Regions from separate parts of the Burkholderia sp. APQ4-4ca genome, predicted to be linked through region 2. Evidence: riboswitches for the same ligand, from Rfam matches in the RefSeq annotation. Region 2 holds a riboswitch; the other holds the start of a gene.
The links. A riboswitch is a leader RNA that binds a small molecule or an ion and turns the genes downstream of it on or off. The one in region 2 is predicted to bind thiamine pyrophosphate.
Positions count from the first base shown of each region.

Region 1: another riboswitch for thiamine pyrophosphate. It lies ahead of AC3IFE_RS17670 (FAD-dependent oxidoreductase); the one in region 2 lies ahead of thiC (phosphomethylpyrimidine synthase ThiC).

Region 1 is NZ_JBYQCG010000140.1:25,386-32,917, forward strand. It holds gene mlaE (lipid asymmetry maintenance ABC transporter permease subunit MlaE) at 1-15, opposite strand, end outside; gene AC3IFE_RS17650 (ABC transporter ATP-binding protein) at 12-833, opposite strand; gene thiE (thiamine phosphate synthase) at 918-2,042, opposite strand; gene AC3IFE_RS17660 (thiazole synthase) at 2,039-2,854, opposite strand; gene thiS (sulfur carrier protein ThiS) at 2,893-3,090, opposite strand; gene AC3IFE_RS17670 (FAD-dependent oxidoreductase) at 3,123-4,259, opposite strand; TPP riboswitch at 4,491-4,614, opposite strand; gene AC3IFE_RS17675 (ABC transporter ATP-binding protein/permease) at 4,885-6,654, shown strand; gene AC3IFE_RS17680 (SDR family NAD(P)-dependent oxidoreductase) at 6,651-7,427, shown strand.
Region 2 is NZ_JBYQCG010000232.1:111,376-118,907, forward strand. It holds gene AC3IFE_RS28295 (sensor domain-containing phosphodiesterase) at 1-645, opposite strand, end outside; gene AC3IFE_RS28300 (DMT family transporter) at 1,131-2,057, opposite strand; gene AC3IFE_RS28305 (hypothetical protein) at 2,210-2,449, opposite strand; gene AC3IFE_RS28310 (YMGG-like glycine zipper-containing protein) at 2,678-2,890, opposite strand; gene thiC (phosphomethylpyrimidine synthase ThiC) at 3,123-5,054, opposite strand; TPP riboswitch at 5,179-5,295, opposite strand; gene AC3IFE_RS28320 (pentapeptide MXKDX repeat protein) at 5,566-5,841, shown strand; gene AC3IFE_RS28325 (cytochrome b/b6 domain-containing protein) at 5,918-6,550, shown strand; gene AC3IFE_RS28330 (molybdopterin-dependent oxidoreductase) at 6,578-7,366, shown strand; gene AC3IFE_RS28335 (helix-turn-helix domain-containing protein) at 7,392-7,532, opposite strand, start outside.

The DNA of each region.
Region 1 (7,532 bases), on a different contig from region 2:
GATCGCGCTGATCATGCGCGCCCTCCGCCGAGCCCGAAATCCGCTGCGAGCGGCGGGCTCGTGTAATGAAATTTGAACGGGCCGTCCGGCGCGCCGTCGATGAATTGCCGCACGCTCGGATCGGTCGACGCGCGCAGCTCGTCGGGCGTGCCCTGCGCGAGCACGCCGCCATTGGCCAGAAAATACACGTAGTCGGCGATCGCGAACGATTCCGGCACGTCGTGCGTGACGAGGATCGACGTCGCGCCGAGCGCCTCGTTCAGCGTGCGGATCAGGTTCGCGGTGATGCCGAGCGAGATCGGATCGAGGCCCGCGAACGGCTCGTCGTACATGATGAGCTGCGGATCGAGCGCGATCGCGCGGGCGAGCGCGATGCGGCGCGCCATCCCGCCCGACACCTCGGACGGCATCAGGTCGCGCGCGCCGCGCAGCCCGACCGCGTTCAGCTTCATCAGCACCAGGTCGCGGATCAGGTCGTCGGGGAGGTCGGTATGTTCGCGCAGCGCGAATGCGACGTTCTCGAACACCGACATGTCGGTAAACAACGCGCCGAACTGGAACAGCATGCCCATCTTGCGGCGCAGCGCATACAGGCCGTCGCGCGTTTGCGCACCGACGTCCGCGCCGTCGAACAGCACCTGGCCGCGATTCGCGCGCACGAGGCCGCCGATCAGGCGCAGCACGGTGGTCTTGCCGCAACCCGAGCCGCCCATGACCGCGACGACCTGCCCGCGCCCGAAGCGCAGGTTCAGGTTGGACAGGACGAGGCGGTCGCCGTAGCCAAAGTCGACGTCGCGAAGTTCCAGCAGGGTCTCGGTAGGAGTGGGGCTCACGGAGCTGACAGTCCTTTTACGCAGAACGCGGAATTATAGGGCCTGCATTGGAATGATGTCGTGACGGCGTTGCGGGCCCTGCGGTCAATGATTGTCAAATTGTCCGGCAAAGCACTGCTGCAGCGCAACAAGCGCCGTCCGATAGTCGGTCGCGCCGGTGACCGCGCTGACCACCGCGACGCTGCCGACGCCCGTCGCCAGCACGGCCGGCAGCGTGTCGAGCCCCACCCCGCCGATCGCGACGAGCGGCGCGCTCGCGCCGGCGACGCGCGCGTAGCGGGCAATCCGCGCGAGGCCTTGCGGCGGCGCGGCGACGGCCTTGGTGGCGGTCGCGTACACGGGGCCGAGCGCGAGATAGCTCGGCCGCTCGTGCAGCGCCCGCACCATCTCGTAATAACCGTGGCTCGAAAGTCCGAGCCGCAGGCCCGCGCGCGCGATCGCGGCCAGATCGGCCGTTTCGAGGTCCTCCTGGCCGAGATGCACGCCGTACGCGCCTTCTTCTGCAGCGATCTGCCAGTGATCGTTGATGAACACGCGCGCATCCGGATAGCGTCGCCCGGCGGCCACCGCGCGCGCGATTTCGTGGCGCAGCGCGTCCGGCGCCGCATCCTTCACGCGCAGTTGCACGGTTCGCGCGCCGCCGTCGAGCACGCGTTCGACCCATTCGGCGCTCGGCACGACCGGATAGAGGCCGAGCCGCGCGGGGCACGGCGCGAACGCGGGCTCCGGCGGGGGCGGCAGCCCGGCGACGCGCGGGAACCGCGCGGCATCGACCGGCCATGCGTCGGCGGCGCGCGTCTCGTCGCCGTCGCGCCACGCCAGCGCGAGCACCAGCGCGTCGACCGGCGCGAAGCCGCAATCGAGGAACGCGGCGAGCGCCGCGATCCAGTCGTCCGCGAGCGGATGCGCGGCGTCCAGTGCGTAACGCACGCCGGCCGCATGCAGCACGGCGCCCTGCTCGTCGAATTCGATCGCCACCGCGTCCGGCGACGCAGGCCGCGACACGGCCGACGCGCGCGCCTGCGCGGCACGATCGCCGGCCGATACGATCAGCACGTCGCCGTCGGCGGGCACGTCGGGCACCGCCACGCAGAGCCGCCACGGCGCCGCGCCATCCGGCCAGTCGCCGAGCCGCGCGCGAATCCGCTCGGCCGCTTCGGCCAGCTCGTCGGCCGGCGGCCAGAACGCGTCGGCGAAGCGCGCGCTCATGCGCCGCCCCCGTCCTGGTGCCAGAACGGCATCCCGACGACCGGCGTGCTCGCGTGCGCGGTTTCGCGCGCATCCATCGGGCCGGCGAGATACGCCGCTCGGCCGGCCTCGACGCCCTGCGCGAACGCGCGCGCCATGATTTCCGGGTGCGTGGCCTGCGACACGGCCGTGTTCAGCAACACGCCGTCGAAGCCCCATTCCATCACCTGGCACGCGTGCGACGGCACGCCGAGCCCCGCGTCGACAATCAGCGGCACGTCCGGCAGCCGTTCGCGCAGCACACGCAACCCGTACGGGTTCACGACGCCCTTGCCGGTGCCGATCGGGGCGCCCCACGGCATCAGCGCCTCGCAGCCGACGTCGAGCAGGCGCCGGCCGATCACGAGATCCTCGGTGCAGTACGGCAGCACCTTGAAGCCATCCTTGACCAGTTGCGCGGCGGCTTCGATCAGCCCGACCGGATCGGGCTGCAGCGTGTAGTCGTCGCCGATCAATTCGAGCTTGATCCAGTCGGTGTCGAATACTTCGCGCGCCATGTGCGCGGTGGTCACGGCTTCGGCGACGGTCTGGCAGCCCGCGGTGTTCGGCAGCAGCGGCACCGCGTGGCGCTTGAGCAGGTCGAAGAAGCCGGCTTCGGCCGTGCCGCCCGTCATCTGGCGGCGCAGCGCGACCGTCACCATCCCGGGGCGCGACGCGGCGATCGAATCGGACAGCGACTGCAGCGACGGATAGCGCGACGTGCCGAGCAGCACGCGGCTTGCGAAGGTTACGCCGTACAGCGTCAGCGCGTCGGCGGAGGGGTGGGACGTCATGTCGTTTTCCTGGAAGAGCGGGGACGAACCGGCGGCGCTCAGCCGCCCGCGACGGGGTGCACGACGTCGAGCTTGTCGCCCGCCGCGAGCGCGCGCGCCGCATGCTGCGTGCGCGCGACGAAGTTGCCGTTCAGCGCCACCGCGTACGGCGGGCGCGCGCCGTACGCGGCCAGCGCATCGGCCACGGTCGCGCCGTCGGGCAACGTCAGGGTCTGTTGATTGATCTGGATATCCATGAGGCTGGGTCGGATTCGGTCGGCGGCGCGCGTCAGGCCGGCTGGCGCGCGTCGTCGCGGTGATGAAGCAGCGTCGGCCAGCGGGCGGCGTCGCGCCACGCGGCGAACGCGTCGGCGTCGCCGAGCTTGCCGCCGAGCGCGGCTTGCGCGAACGCGACGGCCGCGTGCGCGACTTCCGGCGCGATCATGAAGCCGTGCCGGTACAAACCGTTGACGGCGAGCGTCGATGCGCCGTCCCAGATCACCGCCGGGCGATGATCGGGCAGCGTCGGCCGGCACTGCGCGTTGAGTTCGAGGATGCGCGCCTCGCCGAACGCCGGATGCACGGAGAACGCCGCGCTCAGCAGTTCGAGCGCGGAGCGCACGCTGACGGGCGACATGTCCTCGCCCTCCACCTCGGTCGCGCCGATCACGTAGAGATCGTCCTGCTTCGGCGCGACGTACAGCGGGTAGCGCGGATGCAGCAGCCGCACGGGCCGGGTCAGCCCGATGCCGGGCGCGTGCACGCGCGCGACTTCGCCGCGGATGCCGCGCAGCGCGGGCAGCGCGGGTTTCGCGCCGAGCCCGCGGCAATCGATCGTGAAATGCGCGGCGGGCAGGTTCGCGTCGTCGACCGGCGCGTGCCAGTGCAGCGCGACACCGCGTTCGGCGAGGCCCGCCGCGAGCGCGCGCAGCGCCTGGCGATTGTCGAGCTGCCCTTCGCGCGGCAGCATCAGCCCGCGCGCGAAGCGGCCCGCGAGCGCGGGTTCGGCCGCATCGACCTGCGCGCCGGCGAGCGTCACGAAGCCGCCGTCGAACAGCTCGGCCGGCGCATTCGCGCGCACGCGCCGCTCGAACAGCGGCGCCTCCGCGCGGTCCGCGTGATGCCAGACGACGAGCGTGCCGTGCTGCTGGAAAAAAACGGGTTCGGGCAATTCCGCGAGCCACTGCGGCCAGCGCGCGAGCGACGCGACGCCGAGCTCGGTGATCAGCAGTTCCGCGCTCGCCGCTTCCGCGAGCGGCGCGAGCATCGCCGCCGCGATCCACGCGGCCGACTGCTCGCCGTCCGGGCCGCCGCGCTCGTAGAGCGCGACGCGATGCCCGTCGCCCGCGAGGCGCCACGCGATCAGGCGGCCGACGAGACCGCCGCCGAGCACCGCGAAATCGGGTCGTGCATCGCGGATGTTCATCGCACACCCTCCGCGCGGTCACACGCGACGAACGCCGACGCGGACATGCGCCCGCCGCCGCATGCGAACGCGCGCGGCATCGGGGCGGGAGCCCTGCAAAAGACTGAAGATTGTGCGGCCATCATTCCTTCCGTAACGCGCAATGCGCGTACCCAAAAGGACGAAACCGGCAGCAAAGGCCGGCCGGGCGGGACTCGGGCGCTGACCATGTGGGATGGCGGCCAGCGCGGCCCGGCGGGATCAGAAACTTCCCTCGCCGGTATTACCCGGATCGGGTGCGAAGGGTCTTTCTCAGCCTCGCCGCGCTGCCCGGAACATCCGCCGGCCGCGCCACGAAGCACCCCTGTTTCGTCGTCGGCCATTAGACCATAAAAGCGGAAAGCGCCGCAAACTGTCCCCCTTGCGGCAAATTCGCCGGGCTGCCGCACCGCTCTGGCACAATGCCCGCAGGCCGGCCGCGCGAGCGGCCGGTTGCCGCGTCACCGCCGGTTTTTAAGTGCCGTTTAAGACGCACGGGCGACCATCCGGACGCCCGCCGTCAATCGGCGCCGCGCCCCGGCATGCCGTATCGCGGCGCGCGCCCGGTTTCGCCCGGCCCGCGCGCCGGCTCATCATCAGGAAGCACATGACCCAATCGATCGATCCCGTCCGCTCCGCCTCCGACGCGCCGCAGGACGAGCGCCCGGTATCCGCATGGAGCCTCATCAAGCCCTACTGGGTATCGTCCGAATGGAAAATCGCGTGGGGGTTGCTGGTCACGATCATCGCGATCAACCTCTGCGTGGTCTGGATCAACGTCCGGCTCAACAAATGGAACGCGCAGTTCTACAACGCGCTGCAGTCGAAGGACGTCCACGACTTCCCGAACCTGCTGATGCAGTTCTCCGCGCTCGCCTTCGCGTTCATCATCCTCGCCGTGTACGGCCGCTACCTGCGGCAGATGCTCGGCTTCCGCTGGCGCCAGTGGCTCACCGACCGCTTCCTCGGCCAGTGGCTCGGCGATCGCGCGTTCTACCGGATCGAACGTGACCGCCTCGCGGACAACCCCGACCAGCGGATCACCGACGACCTCCAGTCGTTCGCGACCACGACGCTCGCGCTGTCGCTCGACCTGCTGTCGACGGTCGTCACGCTCGTGTCGTTCATCACGATCCTGTGGTCGCTCGCCGGCGCGCTGACGTTCACGCTCGGCGCGACGCCGATCGCGATTCCCGGCTACATGGTGTGGGCCGCCGCGCTGTACGCGGTGGTCGGCTCGCTGATCATCCAGAAGGTCGGCCATCCGCTCGTGTCGATCAACTACCAGCAGCAGCGCGTCGAGGCCGATTTCCGCTTCGGGCTGATCCGCGTGCGCGAGAACGCCGAGCAGATCGCGTTCTACGACGGCGAGAAAACCGAGGCCGGCAACGCGCAGACTCTCTTCATGCGCATCCGCGACAACTGGTGGCGCGTGATGAAGTACACGAAGCGGCTCACGTTCGTGCTGAGCTTCTACGGGCAGATCGCGATCATCTTCCCGCTCGTCGTGGCCGCGCCGCGCTACTTTGCCGGCGCGTTCTCGTTCGGCGTGCTGATGCAGATCTCGTCCGCGTTCGGCACCGTCAGCGATTCGTTCTCGTGGTTCATCAACAGCTACTCGACCCTCGTCGAATGGCGCGCCACCGTCAACCGTCTGCGCGAATTCAAGCGCGTGATGGGCACGTCGCACCTGAAGGAAAGCCTGTCGCCCGCGACCGAGCACGGCGGCATCAACCTGCACTACGTCGACGCCGCGAAACTGTCCACGTCGTCGCTCAAGCTCGCGCTGCCGAACGGCAACGCGCTCGCGAACATCGGCGACGTCACGATCGAGCCCGGTTCGCGCTGGCTCGTGATCGGCAAGTCGGGTTCCGGCAAGAGCACGTTCATGCGCGCGCTCGCGGGCCTGTGGCCGTTCGGCGACGGCGCGATCGACGCGCCGGTCGGTGCACGCATGATGTTCGTGCCGCAAACCAGCTATTTGCCGATCGGCACGCTGAAGGCCGCGCTCACCTATCCGGCGACGCCCGACGCGTTCAGCGACGAAGCGTGCCGCGACGCGCTGCGCGCGTGCCGCCTCGAGGATTACGTCGGGCGTCTCGACGAGACCGGCCACTGGACCCGCGTGCTGTCGCCCGGCGAGCAGCAGCGTCTGGCCGGCGCGCGCGTGCTGCTGCACAAGCCGGACTTCCTGTTCCTCGACGAAGCGACCAGCGCGCTCGACGCCGACAACGAAGGGCGCCTCTATCACCTGTTCGCCGAACGGCTGCCGAAGGCCGCGATCGTCAGCATCGCGCACCGCGAGTCGCTGGCCGCGTTCCACGTCGGCACGATCAACGTCGAGCGCGTGAACGACGACGACAAGGTCGCCGCGTGAACCCACGCGCCGCGCACGTCGCGCGGATCGCGCTGATCACCGGCGCCGGTTCGGGGATCGGCGCGGCGCTCGCGCGGCGGCTCGCGGCGCCCGGCGTCGCGCTGGCGCTGCATGCGCGCGGCGCGGACGACGCGGCACGCGCGCGGCTCGCCGACGTCGCACAAGCGTGCACGGCTGCCGGCGCGGAATGCCTGACGCTGACCGGCGATCTCGGCGAACCGGGTATTGCCACCGAGATCGTCGATGCCGCCGCCGCCCGCTTCGGCGGGCTCGACCAGCTCGTCGCGAACGCCGGCTTCGCCGCGCGGCAATCCTTTTCCGACCTCTGCGCGGATGCGCTCGCATCCGCGTTCGCGGCGATGCCCGGTGCGTTCTCCGCACTCGCGGGCCGCGCGCGGCCGCTGCTCGAAGCATCGGCCGCACCGCGGATCGTCGCGGTCAGCTCGTTCGTCGCGCACCGTTATCGCGCCGATGCGCCGTTCGCGGCGACCGCCGCCGCGAAAGCCGCGCTCGAGTCGCTCGTGCGTAGCGCGGCCGCCGAATTCGCCGCGCACGGCATCACCGTCAACGCGGTCGCGCCGGGCTTCACGCGCAAGGACCACGGGCCGAGCGCCGGCAATGCCGCCGCGTGGGCGCAAGCCGAACAGGCGACGCCGCTCGGCCGGATCGCCGAACCCGACGACGTCGCCGCGCTGATTGCGTTCCTGCTGTCGGACGCGGCGCGGCAGATCACCGGCCAGGTCATCCACGTCGACGGCGGCCTGACGCTCTGACGCGTCTTTCCGCCTGCCTGCTTTCCCGCACGACCCTGCCTCCGCCTTTTTGGCGCGCCGGATCGCGCCCGTAAAATAACCGCGACGCGGCAGCGCGGCACGAGA
Region 2 (7,532 bases):
CATCGACACGAGGTGATGCATGATGCGGCGATCGTCGGCCGAGCCGGTCGAACGCTCGACGAGCGAGCGGTCGAGCTTCACGATGTCGGGACGTGCCCGCCACACGCGGTCGAAGTTCGAGAAGCCGGTGCCGAAATCGTCGATCGCGATCAGGAAATCGCGATGCTGGATCATGTCGATCGTGCGGGCGAGCGCGGCTTCGTCGCGCGCCGGCTGCTCGACCACTTCCAGCACGATGCGGTTCGGCGGCAGTGCGAAATGCCGGCACAGCGACTCGACGAACTCGCGCTGCACGAGGCCGGTGTCGAGCACGCGCGGCGTCACGTTCAGGAACAGCCAGCCGTCGCCGATGCCTTGCGTGACGAAATTGGCGGTGTGCAGGCAGCGCGCGAGCCGGTCGAGCAGCAGCGCGTCGGCGTCGCCGCGCGTCTTGTCGAACAGGGCGGTGGGCGACGCCAGCGCACCGTTTCCGTCGACGACGCGCAGCAGCGCCTCGTAGCCGACGACGCGCTTGTGCGTGATCGACAGCACGGGCTGGAACACGCTGCGCAATGTCGTGGTGCGATAGGTGGCGAGCCAGCCGTGGGGTGTCGGCGTGAGGCGTTCGAGCAGGGCGTCGAGCGACAGGTTGCGAGCGGGCTTCATGTCAACGGTGCCCGGCAGCGGGCGGCGGGGCGCCGACGCCCCGCCACGCCGATGCAGCCGCATGCGCAGGCGGGCGCGAAAGAACGTGGGGCATCGAGACGCCTTCTGCGGATAAGTTTTCCGAGTGTAACGGGATTGCCTCGGCGCGCGTATCAGGGTAACTCCAGACGCAAACGGTACACAGCGATTCCGGCCCGTCCGCGGCGGCAGGGCGACGGGCGCCGCGTGCATGCATACGGTGCATGACCGTCGCGAAACGAAGTGCGTGACGGCGACAGATAACCATTCCGCATCAGCGCGGCGTCATGACCGTGCGTTGCTGCCGCCCGATGCGCGGGCCGATACGGGAAATTCCGGCGGCCGGCGGCCGCCGTCGGACGAATGAAACGAATACCCTCGCGCCGCGCTGCGCCGCGCTGCGCCGCGCCGCGCCGCGATCTGCCGCGCGACGGGCGGCGGTTCGTGCGCGCCCGGCGCGCCGATCGTCAGGCCGCCTCGCCGCCGCGCGGTCGGACGCCGGGAATCCGCTTGATCACGCCGGTTGCGAGCGCGGTGCCGACGAGCACGATCGCGCAGCCTTCGATCATCACGGCCGACACGTGTTCGCCGAGGAACAGCGCGCCCCACAGCAGCCCGAACACGGGGATCACGAACGTCACGGTAATCGCGCGGGCGGGCCCGACGTGCGCGATCAGATAGAAGAAGATGAAATACGCGATGCCGGTGCATGCGACGCCGAGCGCGAGCACCGCGCCCCATGCGTGCACGCCGACCGGCGCGGCCGGCCACGTCGCGATCGCGAACGGCAGCAGCAGCACGGTCGAGCCGATCATGCTGCCGGCTGCGTTGACGAGCGGATCGACGCCGCTGAGCTTGCGCTTCGTATAGTTGGCCGCGATGCCGTACAGCAGCGTCGCGCCGAGGGCGGCCGCCGCGGCGAGCGCGGTCGCGCTGGCGCCCGTGTCGCCGTGCGCGTTCGCGACCTGGTTCCACACGAGCGTGAGCACGCCGGCAAACCCGATGACGAGGCCGAACGCGCGCGGCAGCGACAGCTTGTCCTTCAGCCACAGGTAAGCGACGAGCGCGCCCCACAGCGGCGTCGTCGCGTTGATCACCGACGTCACGCCGGCCGACAGCGTCAGCTCGGCGAACGCGAACAGGCAGAACGGGATGCCCGAATTCAGCGCGCCGACGACGAACAGCGGCCACGCGTGACGGCGCAGCCGGGCGCCGAGATCGGCGGGTTTGAAGCGCGTCAGCGCGAAGCCCGCGAGAAACAGCGCGCCGATGCCCACGCGCAGCGCCATCAGCGGGGCGACGCCGAAATCGACCACGCCGACGCGGATGAACAGGAAGGATGCGCCCCACAGGGCAGCGAGTACGGTCAGCAGGAAAGCGTTTTTGGGTGACATCGATCGGCGAGGGTGGGGACGGGATGCGAGGAATCTTACACCGCGTTACCACCCCGTCGTTTCATGATCGGATGAAACGACAAGAAACGGCGATTCCGGCCGTTTGCCGCCGGGCGGCGGCCGGACGAGCGCGTGCGGCGCGGCCGGTCGGATCAGTGATGACGCCAGCCGCCGCGTCCGCCGAAGCCGAAATTGAGCGACACCGCCGGGCCCCAATAACCGCCCCATGCCGGCGCATACGCAGGCGCCGGATAGTAATAGGTGGGAGCGGGATCGACATACACGGGCGCGGGCTGTACCGGCACCGGCGCAGCCGCGTAGTAGCCGTACGGGTAGTAGCAGCCGGCAAGGGTCGTGCAGGCAAGCGCCGCGGCGACGAAGGTCCTGTTCATGATGTGTCTCCGGCGGAGCCGGCTATCGGCAGATGCTTCAAGCTTAGGCCGAGTCCCGATGACACGGTATGAAAAACGGTAACCGATCATTTCCGGGCGCTCCGGGCGCAGCGGCCGCGCCGGTTGCGGCACCACAGACGAAAACGGCGCTTCCGCACCGCGGAAACGCCGTTGGACCGTTCGGTCCGCAGTTGGGCGACGACGCCCAACCGGCCGATGTCGGCTGGCTTACTTGCCGACCTGGTTACCGATGATGCCGCCGGCCGCCGCGCCGCCCAGCGTCGACAGCGCATTGCCGCCGATCGCCGCGCCGGCGACGCCGCCGACACCCGCACCGATTGCCGTATCGCGCTGGCGTCGCGACATCGAATCGCAAGCCGACAGGCTGGCCACTGTCGCGACGAGGAGAGCGCATACCCCAAAACGCCGAATCGAGTTCATGATCGTTGTCCTTGTGGTAGTGAACGGAAGGCGCGCGACCGGCTGGCGGCCACGCATGCAATCAATCTACGCGCGGCCCCGCGCTGCTGCTGTAAGGACTTGTTAAGGCTCGCGCGGTTTCGTAATCAATTGTTTCGCATGCGCCGGCAGGCACGCGGCATGCGCAAAAAAGCCCGCTCGAAAGCGAGCTGCGTGCATCGCGAGGCGAGCCGGCGCGGCCCGCTGCGTGTGCTTACTGACGGTGGTAGATCTCGGCGCCGGTCTTCACGAACTCGACCGCCTTGACCTCCATCCCTTTCTTCAGCGCCTCGGTTTCCGACACGCCCTGCTGCGCGGCGAACTCGCGCACGTCTTGCGTGATCTTCATCGAGCAGAAATGCGGGCCGCACATCGAGCAGAAGTGCGCGACCTTCGCCGAATCCTTCGGCAGCGTCTCGTCGTGGAATTCGCGCGCCTTGTCCGGATCGAGGCCGATGTTGAACTGATCCTCCCAGCGGAACTCGAAGCGCGCCTTCGACAGCGCGTTGTCGCGCACCTGTGCGCCCGGGTGACCCTTGGCGAGGTCGGCGGCGTGCGCGGCGAGCTTGTACGTGATGATCCCTTCCTTCACGTCGTCCTTGTTCGGCAAGCCGAGGTGTTCCTTCGGCGTCACGTAGCACAGCATCGCGGTGCCGAACCAGCCGATCATCGCGGCGCCGATGCCCGACGTGATGTGGTCGTAGCCCGGTGCGATGTCGGTGGTCAGCGGCCCGAGCGTGTAGAACGGCGCTTCCTTGCACCAGTCGAGCTGGAGATCCATGTTCTCCTTGATCAACTGCATCGGCACGTGGCCGGGGCCTTCGATCATCACCTGGACGTCGTGCTTCCATGCGATCTGCGTGAGTTCGCCGAGCGTCTTCAGTTCGCCGAGCTGCGCTTCGTCGTTCGCGTCGTAGATCGAGCCGGGACGCAGGCCGTCGCCGAGCGAGAAGCTCACGTCGTACGCCTTCATGATCTCGCAGATCTCTTCGAAGTGTTCGTACAGGAAGCTTTCCTTGTGATGCGCGAGGCACCACTTCGCCATGATCGAGCCGCCGCGCGACACGATGCCCGTCATCCGGTTCGCGGTGAGCGGCACGTACTGCAGGCGCACGCCCGCGTGGATCGTGAAGTAATCGACGCCTTGCTCGGCCTGCTCGATCAGCGTGTCGCGGAAGATTTCCCAGGTCAGGTCCTCGGCCTTGCCGTTGACCTTTTCGAGCGCCTGGTAGATCGGCACCGTGCCGATCGGCACCGGGCTGTTGCGGATGATCCACTCGCGGGTTTCATGGATGTGCTTGCCGGTCGACAGGTCCATCACCGTGTCGCCGCCCCAGCGGATCGCCCACGTCATCTTGTCGACTTCCTCGCCGATCGACGACGTGACGGCCGAGTTGCCGATGTTCGCGTTGATCTTCACGAGGAAGTTGCGGCCGATGATCATCGGCTCGGATTCCGGGTGATTGATGTTGGCGGGGATGATCGCGCGGCCGCGGGCGACTTCGTCGCGCACGAATTCCGGCGTGATCTCCGCCAGCGCATTCGCGCCGAAGGCCGCGGCGCCGAACGCCTGGCCCGGGTGCTGGCGGCCCATCATCGCGGCGAGCTTCGCGCCGTTCGGGCCGCTCGACTTCAGGCTCTCGATGTACTCGGCGCGGCGCTGGTTCTCGCGAATCGCGATGTATTCCATTTCCGGCGTGATGATGCCCTGACGCGCGTAGTGCATCTGCGTGACGTTCTTGCCGGCCTGCGCGCGGCGCGGATTGCGGTGCAGGCCGGGGAAACGCAGCTCGGCCGTGGCCGGGTCGGCCGCGCGCTCGAGGCCGTACCGGCTCGACAGGCCGGGGAGCACTTCGGTGTCGCCGCGCGCTTCGATCCAGCGCTGGCGCAGCGCGGGCAGGCCCGCGCGGATGTCGATCTTCGCGTCCGGATCGGTATAGGGGCCCGACGTGTCGTACACGTAGATCGGCGGATTCTTCTCGCCGCCGAAGCCGGTCGGGGTGTCGGCCTGCGTGATTTCACGCATCGGCACGCGGATGTCGGGCTGCGAGCCGGTTACATAGACCTTTCGCGAATTGGGCAGCGGCGCGACGGCGGCGGCGTCGACGTGGGCGTCGGCAGACAGAAACTTCGGGTTGGCGTTCATGCAATCTCCTGTGCGGGCGCCGGACAGGCGCTTCGGCGCTTGCCCGGAGCCCTTGACGAATGTGGGGCTCGAGCTAAGCAGGAGACGAGGCTTGGTGAGGCGGCGGATTTCGTCAGAAGGATGGCGGCGAAATCCGTACGCTTCCCTGCGCTGGCATTATCCAGATCAGGTTCAAAGGGTATTTCTCACCCGCAATGCCGGTTGTTTGACCGAACGCATTGCAGGACCCCCGCGTTAGCAAGGGCACACGATACACCGGCTTGGCGGTGGTTTCAACCGGGTGCGAAGCCGATGCCGGCGGGCGGCGGGCCGTTCGCGGCCGGCGGACGGGGCAGGGTGCGCCGCAGCAATCCCGACTGCCGAACGGCGTCCCGGCCGGGCCGGATCGCGCCAGGCGGTGCGGCATTCGCGTCTTCATTTTCAGCGCCTAGAATTTTTTTTGGCATCGCTGTCATTTCCGGCGGCGTGCTCCGTCTATTCGGCTCCTAAACCCATGTAGTGGAGAGATGTCATGAAAAACGTATTCCTCGCCGCCTGTGTCGCCGCACTTGCCACGATCGCGACGGGCGCCCATGCGCAGAACGATGCGATGTCGAAGGACGGCATGTCGATGTCGAAGGACGCGATGGGCCACGACGCGATGGCCAAGGACGATGCGATGGCCAAGGACGGCGCGATGAAGAAGGACGGCATGAAGAAGCATGCGATGAAGAAGGATGCGATGGGCCACGACGCGATGAAGAAGGGCGACGCGATGAAAAAGGACGCCATGAGCCCGTCGAACTGACGAATGCGGACGGGGCGCGGCCGGCCGCTCGTCGGCGCGCGTCGCATCCCGTCGCATCATCCCCGGAGTCATCATCATGCAAACGGTTCCTGTCACCGACCGCACGAGCGCGCCGCCGCCCGCGCCGACGATCCATCCGCGGTGGGTGCGCGCGAGCCACTGGTTCAACGCGCTCGCGGCGATCCTGATGGCGTTGTCCGGCTGGCGCATCTACGACGCGTCGCCGATCTATCCGTCGTTCACGTTCGCGCACGGCATCACGCTCGGCGGCTGGCTCGGCGGCGCGCTGCAATGGCATTTCGCGGCGATGTGGCTGCTGGTCGGCAACGGCCTGTTCTATCTCGCGATGTCGATCGCGACGGGGCGCTTCGCGCGCAAGCTGCTGCCCGTGACGCCCGCGTCGGTGTGGCGCGACGTGCGCGCCGCGCTCGGCGGCCGGCTGTCGCACGACGACCTGAGCGTCTACAACGCGGTGCAGCGTGCCGCATACCTGACCGCGATCGTCGATCTCGTCTTATTGGTGCTGTCCGGGCTCACGATCTGGAAATCGGTGCAATTCCCGCTGCTGCGTGAACTGTTCGGCGGCTACGACAACGCCCGCATCGTGCACTTCTGGGCGATGGCGCTGCTGGTCGCATTCGTTGCCGTCCACGTCGCGATGGCGTTGCTGGTGCCGCGCTCGCTGCTCGCGATGCTGCGTGGCCGCTGACCCGCTTCGCGGGCGAAGGAAATCATCATGTCGGAATCCGAAAAAAACCGCGGCGAGCCGCGCTGGACGCTGGACCGGAAGTCGCTCGAGCTCGACGTGCGCCGCGAACTCGAGATGCCGTCGCGACGGCTGTTCAACCGGCGCGTGCTGACGCTCGGCGGCTTGGCGATGCTGACCGGCTGCACGCTGCAGGACGACGCGTCGGTCAACACGTTCCTCGAGAAAGTGTCGCGCATGAACGATCGCGTGCAGGCGTGGCTGTTCAACCCGAACCAGCTCGCGCCGACCTACACCGAAGCCGACATCACGCGGCCGTTTCCGTTCAACGCGTACTACGGGATCGACGAAGTGCGGCACGTCGACGAGTCGACCTACCGCCTCGTGCTGTCCGGCCGTGTCACGGGCAAGCGCGTGTGGACGCTCGACGAGCTTCGCGCGCTGCCGCACGCGGAACAGATCACGCGGCATATCTGCGTGGAAGGGTGGAGTGCGATCGGCCGCTGGGGCGGCACGCCGTTCGGCGCATTCCTCGCGCGCGCCGGCGCCGACACACAGGCGAAATACGTCGGCTTCAAGTGCGCGGACGATTACTACGAAAGCATCGACATGCCGACCGCGCTGCATCCGCAGACGCTGCTCGCACTCGAGTACGACGGCCGCCAGTTGCCGCCCGAGTACGGCTTCCCGATGAAGCTGCGGATGCCGACCAAGCTTGGCTACAAGAACCCGAAGCACATCATGGAAATCTTCGTGACCGATACGTTCCCGGGCGGCTATTGGGTCGATCAGGGCTACAACTGGTTCGGCGGATCGTGAGCGATGCGCGCGGCGTGCGCCCGCGTCACGCGGATTCGCGCACCTGCAGATCGACGCGCAGGCCGACTGCCGCGGCCATGTTCACGAGCGCGTCGAGCCCGAACAGGTTGATCTTGCCGCGCAGCAGGTCGGACACGCGCGGCTGCGTGACGCCCAGCTGCTTCGC